DNA from 3 places in the Oikeobacillus pervagus genome. Region 1 is predicted to be linked to each of the others. Evidence: predicted binding sites of a transcription regulator. Region 1 holds the regulator's gene; each other region holds the start of a gene.
What was found. Region 1 encodes LexA, which represses DNA repair genes until DNA is damaged. Its sites were predicted from a motif close to CGAACATATGTTCG; they were not measured.
Positions count from the first base shown of each region.

Region 2: the regulator LexA is predicted to act here: its motif matches at 1,640-1,653, upstream of parE (DNA topoisomerase IV subunit B).
Region 3: the regulator LexA is predicted to act here: its motif matches at 1,239-1,252, upstream of ruvA (Holliday junction branch migration protein RuvA).

Region 1 is NZ_JAUSUC010000009.1:40,214-43,506, forward strand. Features, by position in the region: gene J2S13_RS05210 (YneB family resolvase-like protein) at 1-461, opposite strand, end outside; gene yneA (cell division suppressor protein YneA) at 468-788, opposite strand; gene lexA (transcriptional repressor LexA) at 946-1,566, shown strand; gene spoIIP (stage II sporulation protein P) at 1,602-2,687, opposite strand; gene J2S13_RS05230 (hypothetical protein) at 3,062-3,293, shown strand, end outside.
Region 2 is NZ_JAUSUC010000003.1:82,784-86,076, forward strand. Features, by position in the region: gene parE (DNA topoisomerase IV subunit B) at 1-1,591, opposite strand, end outside; gene J2S13_RS02160 (CoA-binding protein) at 1,857-2,267, opposite strand; gene J2S13_RS02165 (purine/pyrimidine permease) at 2,348-3,293, opposite strand, start outside.
Region 3 is NZ_JAUSUC010000008.1:46,703-49,995, forward strand. Features, by position in the region: gene J2S13_RS04750 (PTS fructose transporter subunit IIABC) at 1-1,194, shown strand, start outside; gene ruvA (Holliday junction branch migration protein RuvA) at 1,323-1,934, shown strand; gene ruvB (Holliday junction branch migration DNA helicase RuvB) at 1,993-2,994, shown strand; gene J2S13_RS04765 (DUF2905 domain-containing protein) at 2,991-3,197, shown strand; gene queA (tRNA preQ1(34) S-adenosylmethionine ribosyltransferase-isomerase QueA) at 3,214-3,293, shown strand, end outside.

The DNA.
Region 1 (3,293 bases):
AAGTTTTTCTCAGGACGAAAGCCTTTTTTTACTGCTCGTTTCATTCCCCGTTTTATTTTCAGGTTATGAATTTTCCTTTGATATTCTTCTACTATACTTACGATTTTTAAGACCATTGAATCCGATTCTGAAAGCTGGATCTCCCCATTATGATCGATACTATAAACAGTAACCCCTTCCTTCATAATACAATGTAAAAGGGCGATTTTAGCATTTCCTCTCCCAATTCTTGTTTCATCTTGAATAAAAACCGCTTGAATCTCATCATTTTTCAAAAGATCCAGCATATGTAAAACCCCAGGTCGATCCAGGTCATATCCACTAGCTTGGTCTTTTATGACTTCTTCAATCTGATAATTCTTGCTCTTCGCTAATTGTTGCAATTCTTCTTCTTGGCGTTCTAAAGAAGTCTCTTGAGATTGTTTTGTCGTACTAACACGACAGTAAATAATCGCCTTCATTTCTTTTTACTCCTCTTTCAATGCAATATGATCCTGCATATTTTCTTTCGTCACTTTAATAGGGACGATCAACGTATCCCCTGGTTTAATCGTTTCTGAGTATAAATGGTTCTTTGCTTCTACCCATTCGACAAATTCCTCCGTCTTCATTAAATGCAAATGATGATAATCATCAGCAAGACTCCAGAGTGAATCTCCGTTTTTCACTAGGATGGTTTGATACTCTACTTCTGAATCTAATTGCAATATAACGAACCCCCCAGCCAAAAACATGACACCAACAAATAGAAGTGAAAAAATATGTTTCTTACAAATAGATTTTATCATAAATATCCCTCCGTACGAATATTTGTTCGACTTATTTCTACAAACATCATAATAAGAACGTTTGTTTGTGTCAAGATAAAAATTCGAACTTATGTTTGTATCCGATATGAACTCGTGCTATAATTTACATAACAGACAAATATTAGAGGTGCTGAATATGACAAAATTATCTAAAAGGCAACAAGATATTCTTGATTTTATTAAAGACGAAGTAAGAACAAAGGGATATCCCCCGTCTGTTCGGGAAATTGGCGAAGCGGTTGGATTAGCCTCCAGTTCAACTGTTCATGGACATTTAGCACGTTTGGAAAAAAAGGGACTTATCCGTCGTGACCCCACTAAACCTAGAGCAATTGAAGTTTTAAATTATGAAGAAGATACCATTCCACGGCAAAACATTATGAATGTACCTCTTGTAGGAAAAGTAACAGCTGGACTTCCGATCACTGCCATTGAAAACGTAGAAGAATATTTTCCTCTACCTGAACAATTCGCATCAGCTGATAGTCAAGTATTTATGCTTGAAATTATGGGTGATAGTATGATAGAAGCCGGAATTCTAAATGGTGACTATGTGATTGTTAGACAGCAACACACAGCCTCAAACGGTGATATCGTTGTTGCCATGACAGAAGAGAATGAAGCAACAGTCAAACGTTTTTTCAAGGAAAAAGATTTTATTCGACTTCAACCAGAGAACTTTACAATGGAGCCAATTATTTTACAAAATGTCATCATTTTAGGAAAAGTGATCGGTGTATTTCGACATATCCAATAATATTTACCCCTCAGCTTTCTTGAGGGGGAGATTCTTTACTTTTGCACTTCCTTCGCTTCTTGCCAATAATAATCGGAAATGACTCCACTTAAAGCATCAATGGTTCGATTCAACTCTTCCATATTATTTTCATAACCGCCAACCTCGATGATGACGGAATGAGCTAATAGATCTTGATTGTACACTCCATTCCCTTCTTTACTGCTCTTACCAAATACACCACGGGATATTCCAGGATACTTCTTCTCAAGTTCATGATTCAAAGTCTTAGCAAACTTGAGATTTTCTTCATAATTCGGATGGGACACACCTACAACAAAGAACAGCCGGGCGTATGAAAGCTGATTGATCGTAGTCGTGGTTACCTTTTTTGGCCTTGCATCACGATGAATATCAAACATCATTTGAATACGATCATTTTCCTTTAAAAATGCTTGAACGAACTCCCTCGATACATTGTATGATGATGGATATTTCAGCCCTCTTTTCATTAAGACCCCATAAATATCTGTCGTATCCACAATCGTCTGTATCCCTTTTTCTCTTAAATTATCTGACAATCTTTTTCCTAGTAATGTCACATTTTTGTCGGGGTCATGAGCAAGATTAGGATTTTTTACACCATCTAAAACAGGGAGAAACGATTCCCGATTATGAGAATGATAAATGTAAATCTTTCCTTCTCCCTCTATATTTTGAATATTTTCTTTCTGTTCATGATTACCATCGTGATCTGATTGTGTATTCCTCATTTCATGGTGTGGCGGGGTTTCAATCGGCAAATTAGTAAAATCAGTCCCTCTTCCGGCGACGAATATCGTTGAATTATAATTTTCTAACCCACTAATTTCACTAATCAACAATGACCTTTGATCCTTCAAATTAATACTCGTAATAAACTTTATCACTGCCTCCACGACTGATGTTTTTTGGTAGTTTGGAATTAACCGTGATAAGTGATGATTTTCAAGTGACATAAGGTAAATCAGTGATTCGCTTTTTAGTTCATCTTTATCGAATAGATTTTGGTCACTTATTTTTATTCCCGAAAAGGAAACGGCCGCAATGATAAAAAGTATAATAATGATGGATAAAACCGTTTGGAAGGCTCCTTTTATCATCTACTCTTCATCCTCATTTTTTATTTACTTACAAGATTCATATGAAGGCGATGACTAAACTATGATAAAAAATAGTAGAAAGGTTACTAGAAGAAAAAATTAAATTGCGAGTCTATTAGTGAGGAATATGAGAAGAAACTGCAGTTGTCCATTGTGGGGGGTAAATTTCATTTGTTTGATATAAGTTGATTTTATTATTGATTTCCCACCCCCCTTAATGTTTTGTGATAAAATTAAATCTAGGAAATCCACTTTGAACATTTCTTTTAGTTTTTTCAACTTAAAATTCTTGAAGAACATTTTAAGTTGATTACGATGATGGCGAAAGAAAGAATGACATGAGGTTCATTATATTAGAAAAGGTGGTGAAATAGATGAGTGACCAATTATTACAGCAAATACTTGAGGAACTAAAAGGTTTGAAAGAAGATGTTATTGGTTTAAAAGCGGACGTCGGTGGCTTGAAACAGGATGTCAGCAGCTTGAAACAAGATGTTAATGGCTTGAAACGAGATGTTAGCACTTTAAACTCTAAAGTTCAAAATCTTGATAGTAAAGTTAGCGGTATAGATGATAAAGTGAACAAAATTGAACATGAACAACAAA
Region 2 (3,293 bases), on a different contig from region 1:
TGCCTGCTTCGATTAATGGTTTCATGTAGCGGTAGAAGAAGGTGAGCAATAATACTTGAATATGAGCTCCGTCTGTATCAGCATCGGTCATAATGACAACTTTGTCATAGTTAATGTCGTCAATATTAAATTCTGGGCCTACTCCCGCACCAATCGCATGAATGATCGTGTTGATTTCTTCATTTTTAAAAATATCTTGAAGTTTTGCCTTTTCGGTATTGATCACCTTACCGCGCAGTGGGAGTATCGCTTGAAAGCGCCGATCTCTTCCTTGTTTTGCTGAACCACCTGCCGAATCTCCCTCTACTAAATAGAGTTCATTTTTATTTGGATTTCGAGATTGTGCAGGGGTTAGTTTGCCTGAAAGAATCGTTTCAGATTTTTTTCGTTTCTTCCCGTTTCTAGCATCCTCCCGCGCTCTTCTGGCAGCATCGCGTGCTTGAGCTGCTTTCATCGATTTCTTAATAAGTAAGGAGCTGATATCGGGGTTTTCTTCTAAGAAATAAGACAAATGTTCACTGACAACCGCATCCACTGCGGATCGCGCTTCACTTGTCCCTAATTTTCCTTTTGTTTGACCTTCAAATTGCAATAATTCTTCAGGAATTCGGACCGATATAATCGCGGATAATCCTTCACGAACATCTGTTCCTTCTAAGTTTTTATCGCGCTCTTTTAGTAAATTGACCTTTCTAGCATAATCATTGAAGACGCGTGTCATCGCACTTTTCGCTCCGGCCTCATGAGTTCCTCCGTCTTTCGTCCGCACATTATTCACGAATGATAATATGTTCTCAGAGAATCCATCATTAAATTGAAAGGCAAATTCCACTTCAATTCCATTGTTTTCGCCTTCCATAAAGGCAACTGGATGTAGGTAATCTTTTTCCTCATTTAAGTATTCAACAAACGCTTGAATGCCATTTTCGTAACAGAATTCATCCTGTTGATCTTGACGTTCATCATATATTTCGATTTTTAAACCTTTTAGAAGAAAAGCAGATTCACGTAGCCGCTCACAAAGAATATCATAATTATACTTTGTCGTACTAAATAGGCTTTCATCCGGTTTAAAATGAATTTTCGTTCCAGTTTTCTTCGTCTTTCCAATCTTTTCAAGCGTCGTTTCTGGTTTCCCACCATGGTGGAAACGCTGTTCATATATGTAACCGTCCCGGCTAATCGTCACAATCAGCCATTCGGACAAAGCATTCACTACAGAAGCACCTACACCGTGTAAACCACCACTTGTTTTATACCCTCCTTGCCCAAATTTTCCGCCAGCATGAAGGATTGTCAATATAATTTCAGGTGTCGGTTTTCCTAACTTATGCATTCCCGTTGGCATTCCCCGGCCTTCATCTTCCACACTAATGGAATTATCTTTATGAATCCTAACCTTAATGACATTTCCATATCCTGAGAGTGCCTCATCGACAGCATTATCTACAATTTCATATACAAGATGATGAAGACCTTTCGTATCGGTTGAACCAATATACATTCCGGGTCGTTTTCTTACCGCTTCTAGACCCTCTAATACTTGGATCGCATCATCATTGTATTCTGTTATTTTTTTATTATTCGCCACAAGCATTCCCCTTTCAAAACAGATCCCCAACAAGTAGAGATCCAAAAACGAACAAATGTTCCTTAAGACCAAGCATAACACTTTCTTTATGTTTTGTCATGATTCGATCGTGATATTCTTCATTCTTACCTGAAAAAATATCCATATTGATTTTACACGATAAAGGCTATTTCGCCTATTCTATTCAATCATACGAAAAAAAAGCAAAAGGGTTCCAATTCAGAAAAAAACAAGCGAAAGAAAATCCGCTTGTTATCTTCCTTGTTTATTTTGTCAAGGCATGTTCCACTTTTATACACCGATCCATCACGACGGTGTACCCTTTTTCATTTAAATATTGATAAGCTTCTTCATTCGCCACACCCTGTTGTGCCCAAAAAACAGGGCAATCAATCTCAGCAAATTCTCTTGCGATTTCAGGCAAGAATTCTGATCGTCTAAAAATATTCACGATGTCAATGGGTTCTGTAATTTCTTTCAAGGAAGCGACCGCTTGGACTCCTAGTACTTCCTTAACAGTCGGATTAACAGGAATGATCTCAAAACCAGCTTTTTGCATGGCCGCTGATATCTGATAAGAAGTGCGTTCTGGATTATTACTTAACCCCACTACTGCAATTCGTTTGGCTTTTTTTAGGATTTTTCCAAGTTCCTCTCTTGAAGGATTTTCAATCATACATATGCCTCCTAAGTAAATAGTACTATTACCATTTATTCTCGTTCCTTATCCTATTATCCTGCCTAAGGAAAAGAAAATCATGCTTCTTTCCGCTCTTTTGCCCGATTCATGCCGTCTTTCTTTGGGTTATAAAAATAGATCAGCCATTGCTCGACGATAATGGCCACAATCGTACCGAAAATAAGCCCATTATTCAAAACAGAAGTGACGATGACAGGCAGATCCTGAAAAGCGGAGGAAGGTAAGAACATCGCACCCACTCCGCTAAGAAAGGCAACCCCTGCGACGGTCCGCGATCTCTTAATGTCTTCTTCTTTATCTAATTCGGAAAAAGCGAGTCCAACCATTTTCGAAAAGATCACAAAGGTCACCGCATATCCAACAGGCGCTGGAATAGCCGATAATGTATTCATCACGGGTGGAATTAAACTGACGATCACAACAAATCCTGAACCTACAAGAAAAGGCCTGACCGAAAAGACTTTTGTTTGCATAACGAAGCCCGCTGAACCAGAAATCGGCACAGAACCTACCGCTGAAAAAGCCCCTGCCAACATTTGGTTTATTCCTGCCGTAAGTCCAGATGCACGGTATCGCCGTTTCGGTTCCACTTTCACCCACTTGGCTAATGTTTCTTCCATCACTCGAATGGAAGCTATCATATTGGCAATTAAAAGCAAGGTCGTAAACGCGGCGGTCACCATCGTCCCACTATCAAAAATAGGAGCACCAAACACAAATAATTGAGGGAGATGGATCCATTTTCCATTCGTATCAGGAATATGTGGAGCTAGTCCTAACAGTGCAAATAATCCCCAACCGACTGTAATGGAAATGATCACTGAATACTGGCGTACAAACGCAATTTTATGACTACCGAAATAAAAGGCCACGATCAACGTGATCATACTACTGATCATGACTGGGAGCTGAATCATTCCCCCTTCATTGGGTAGCCCCATCATGCCTTTCATAAATGAACCGCTCAATTGCAAAATCAATAGCATTAAATAAATAAATGTA
Region 3 (3,293 bases), on a different contig from region 1:
ATACAAGCCCCGGTTTCAGAAGGGATCCGACGCCCAGAAGCCTTGATCCAAAAAGCATTGAATCAAGAGGGGCCTATTTATCAGGAAAAGGTTTTAGATAAAGATTCAACAAACCCCATTGATAAACGTGAAAATAATCATATGAACCCGCTAAAAAGAGGAATCAAAAATGGATATCAACATATCATGAACGGGATGTCGAATATGCTTCCTTTTGTCGTTAGTGGCGGGATTTTGATGGCTATATCCACAACGATTGTCACGAATGCTGGTGGACTAGATCATCCTTTTCTTCAGTCACTCATCAAAGCGTTTATATACATTGGAGATGGTCATGCATTACTTTTTATCCTCCCAGTTTTAGCTGGATTTATTGCAGTCAGTATTGCAGATCGTCCTGGATTTGCACCGGGGATGGTAGGTGGCTTGATAGCAGCGAATGGGGAGACAGGATTTTTAGGTGGGATCATTGCTGGATTTTTAGCGGGATTTATCATACGGGCCTTAAGAAAAGTATTTCTTCATGTTCCCACAGCTTTAAATGGACTGAAACCTGTCCTGCTTTATCCACTATTTGGAGTATTAATAACGGGCATGATGATGGTGTATGTCGTCATCGATCCTCTAAGGGGCCTCCATCATCTGATCCTACAGTTTTTTAGCGAAATGGGAACAGTTAACCTTGTATTATTAGGATGTGTTCTTGGAGGAATGATGGCGATTGATATGGGCGGTCCCATTAATAAAATAGCTTTTACGTTCGGAATAGCGATGTTAGACAGCGATGCTTTTACCCCACAGGCAGCTGTGATGGCTGGAGGGATGGTGCCGCCACTAGGGATTGCATTAGCCACGACATTATTCAAAAAAAAATTTACACAACAGGAGCGGGAAGCTGGGAGAGCAAATTATATGATGGGTTTATCTTTTATAACTGAGGGAGCCATTCCATTTGCAATGAAAGACCCGAAACGAATTATTCCCTCAATTGTGATCGGATCATCTCTTGCAGGTGCACTGTCATGTGTTTTTCGTATCGGGTTACAAACGCCGCATGGGGGCATTTTTGTTTTTCCGTTCGTGTATGGAAATCCGTTTCTTTATTTATTAGCTGTATCCGTGGGAGTGTTTTCGACTGCCTTAATGGTTGGATTTTTAAAAGAAGATGTGAATTCTATACAGGAAAAAGTGTAACTAGCCCCCTAATGGAATGAAAATACCACCATTCGATTATAGAACAAACGTTTCTTTGTTTTTTGTATTAGTCGAGTAAAAAATGTTATGATACAATGGAGGATAGCGCTTAAAGGGAGAGGAAATTATTGTTTGAATATATAAAAGGAACAGTTGAATTTACTGGACCTGAGTATGTCGTTCTAGATCATCAGGGAATAGGGTATCAAATCTTAACGCCAAACCCATTTGCTTTTTCTAAAGATGATCAAAAAGAAAGAAAAATGTATATTTATCAACATGTACGTGAAGATGTATTGGCTTTATACGGATTTGCTACTATAGAAGAAAAACGATTATTTGAGAAATTATTAAGTGTATCTGGTATCGGACCAAAAGGGGCATTAGCCATTCTTGCCAGCGGAGAGCCTGAACAAGTCATCCATGCAATTGAACAAGAGGACGAATCTTTTCTAATGAAGTTTCCCGGCGTTGGAAAAAAAACGGCACGACAAATGATTCTTGATTTGAAAGGGAAGCTTCAAGATATTGTCCCCGATTATTTTCCTGATTTATTTCAGACGGGTAAAATAGAAAAAGTCGCCAATCGATCGAAAGAATTGGACGAAGCTTTACTTGCACTTGAGGCACTTGGCTATTCTACTCGTGAAATCAAAAAAATTACTCCTAAGCTAGAAAAGGAATCCTTGTCAACAGATGAGTACATTCGGAAAGGGCTACAATTCCTGCTGAAAATATAATGAACATGATCGAAATTCATGAATGAAGCTGAATCCTGGTTATGAGGAGGGGCGATTGATGGAAGAGCGTATTATTTCTAGTGAGGCAGATCTTCATGAGTTGAGCGAAGAACCATCATTACGGCCGGAATGGTTAAAACAATATATTGGTCAAGATAAGGTGAAGCGTAATTTAGAGATCTTTATCCAAGCGGCAAGGATGAGAGAAGAATCGCTTGACCATTGTTTACTATATGGTCCCCCAGGTTTAGGGAAAACGACCTTAGCAGCTGTGATCGCGAATGAAATGGATGTACAGTTGCGCACGACATCCGGTCCTGCGATTGAAAGACCAGGTGATTTGGCAGCCATTTTAACCGCACTTCAGCCCGGAGATGTCTTATTTATTGATGAAATTCACCGATTACCTCGCTCGATTGAAGAAATATTGTATCCGGCTATGGAAGATTTTTGTTTAGATATCGTCATCGGAAAAGGTCCAAGCGCTAGAAGTGTTCGCTTGGATTTGCCACCTTTTACTTTGGTTGGAGCTACAACAAGATCTGGAAGTTTGTCTGCTCCGCTGCGTGACCGATTTGGTGTTTTATGCCGATTAGAATATTATAATGAAGAGCAATTAACCGATATTGTTGTTCGTACAGCTGATATCTTTCAAGTAGAAATTGATGAGAAAGGTGCTCATGAAATTGCAAGAAGATCAAGAGGAACACCGAGAATTGCCAATCGATTACTGAGAAGAGTAAGAGATTTTGCACAAGTCCGTGGGAATGGTAAAATTACATTTGATTTGGCTACACAAGCTCTTCAATTACTTCAGGTCGACGGAAGAGGATTAGATCATATCGACCATAAATTGTTAACCACCATTATGGAGAAATTCCAAGGAGGTCCTGTTGGAGTGGACACTCTTGCAGCAAGTATTGGGGAAGAACCGGAAACAATTGAAGATGTATATGAACCATACTTATTACAAATTGGTTTTTTGCAACGAACACCAAGAGGAAGAATGATCACAAATGAAGTGTATCATCACTTTAAGATGGAGGTTCCATCGGAATGAGCGGAATTGGAAAAACACTCATGTTGGTTGGTGCCCTCATATTTATGATTGGTTTTCTCATGCAATTTATTAAAATTGGAAAATTACCTGGTGACATCCTCATTAAAAAAGGGAATGCCACCTTTTATTTCCCAGTGGTCACTTCCATTTTACTCAGCATTCTTCTATCAGCTATTTTTTATTGTTTAAGTCGATTTAAATAGATAAGGGTGAACAGCTTTGAAAGTAGAAGACTTTGATTTTTATTTACCAGAAGAACTTATTGCGCAAACTCCACTGGAACAACGCTCAGAAAGTCG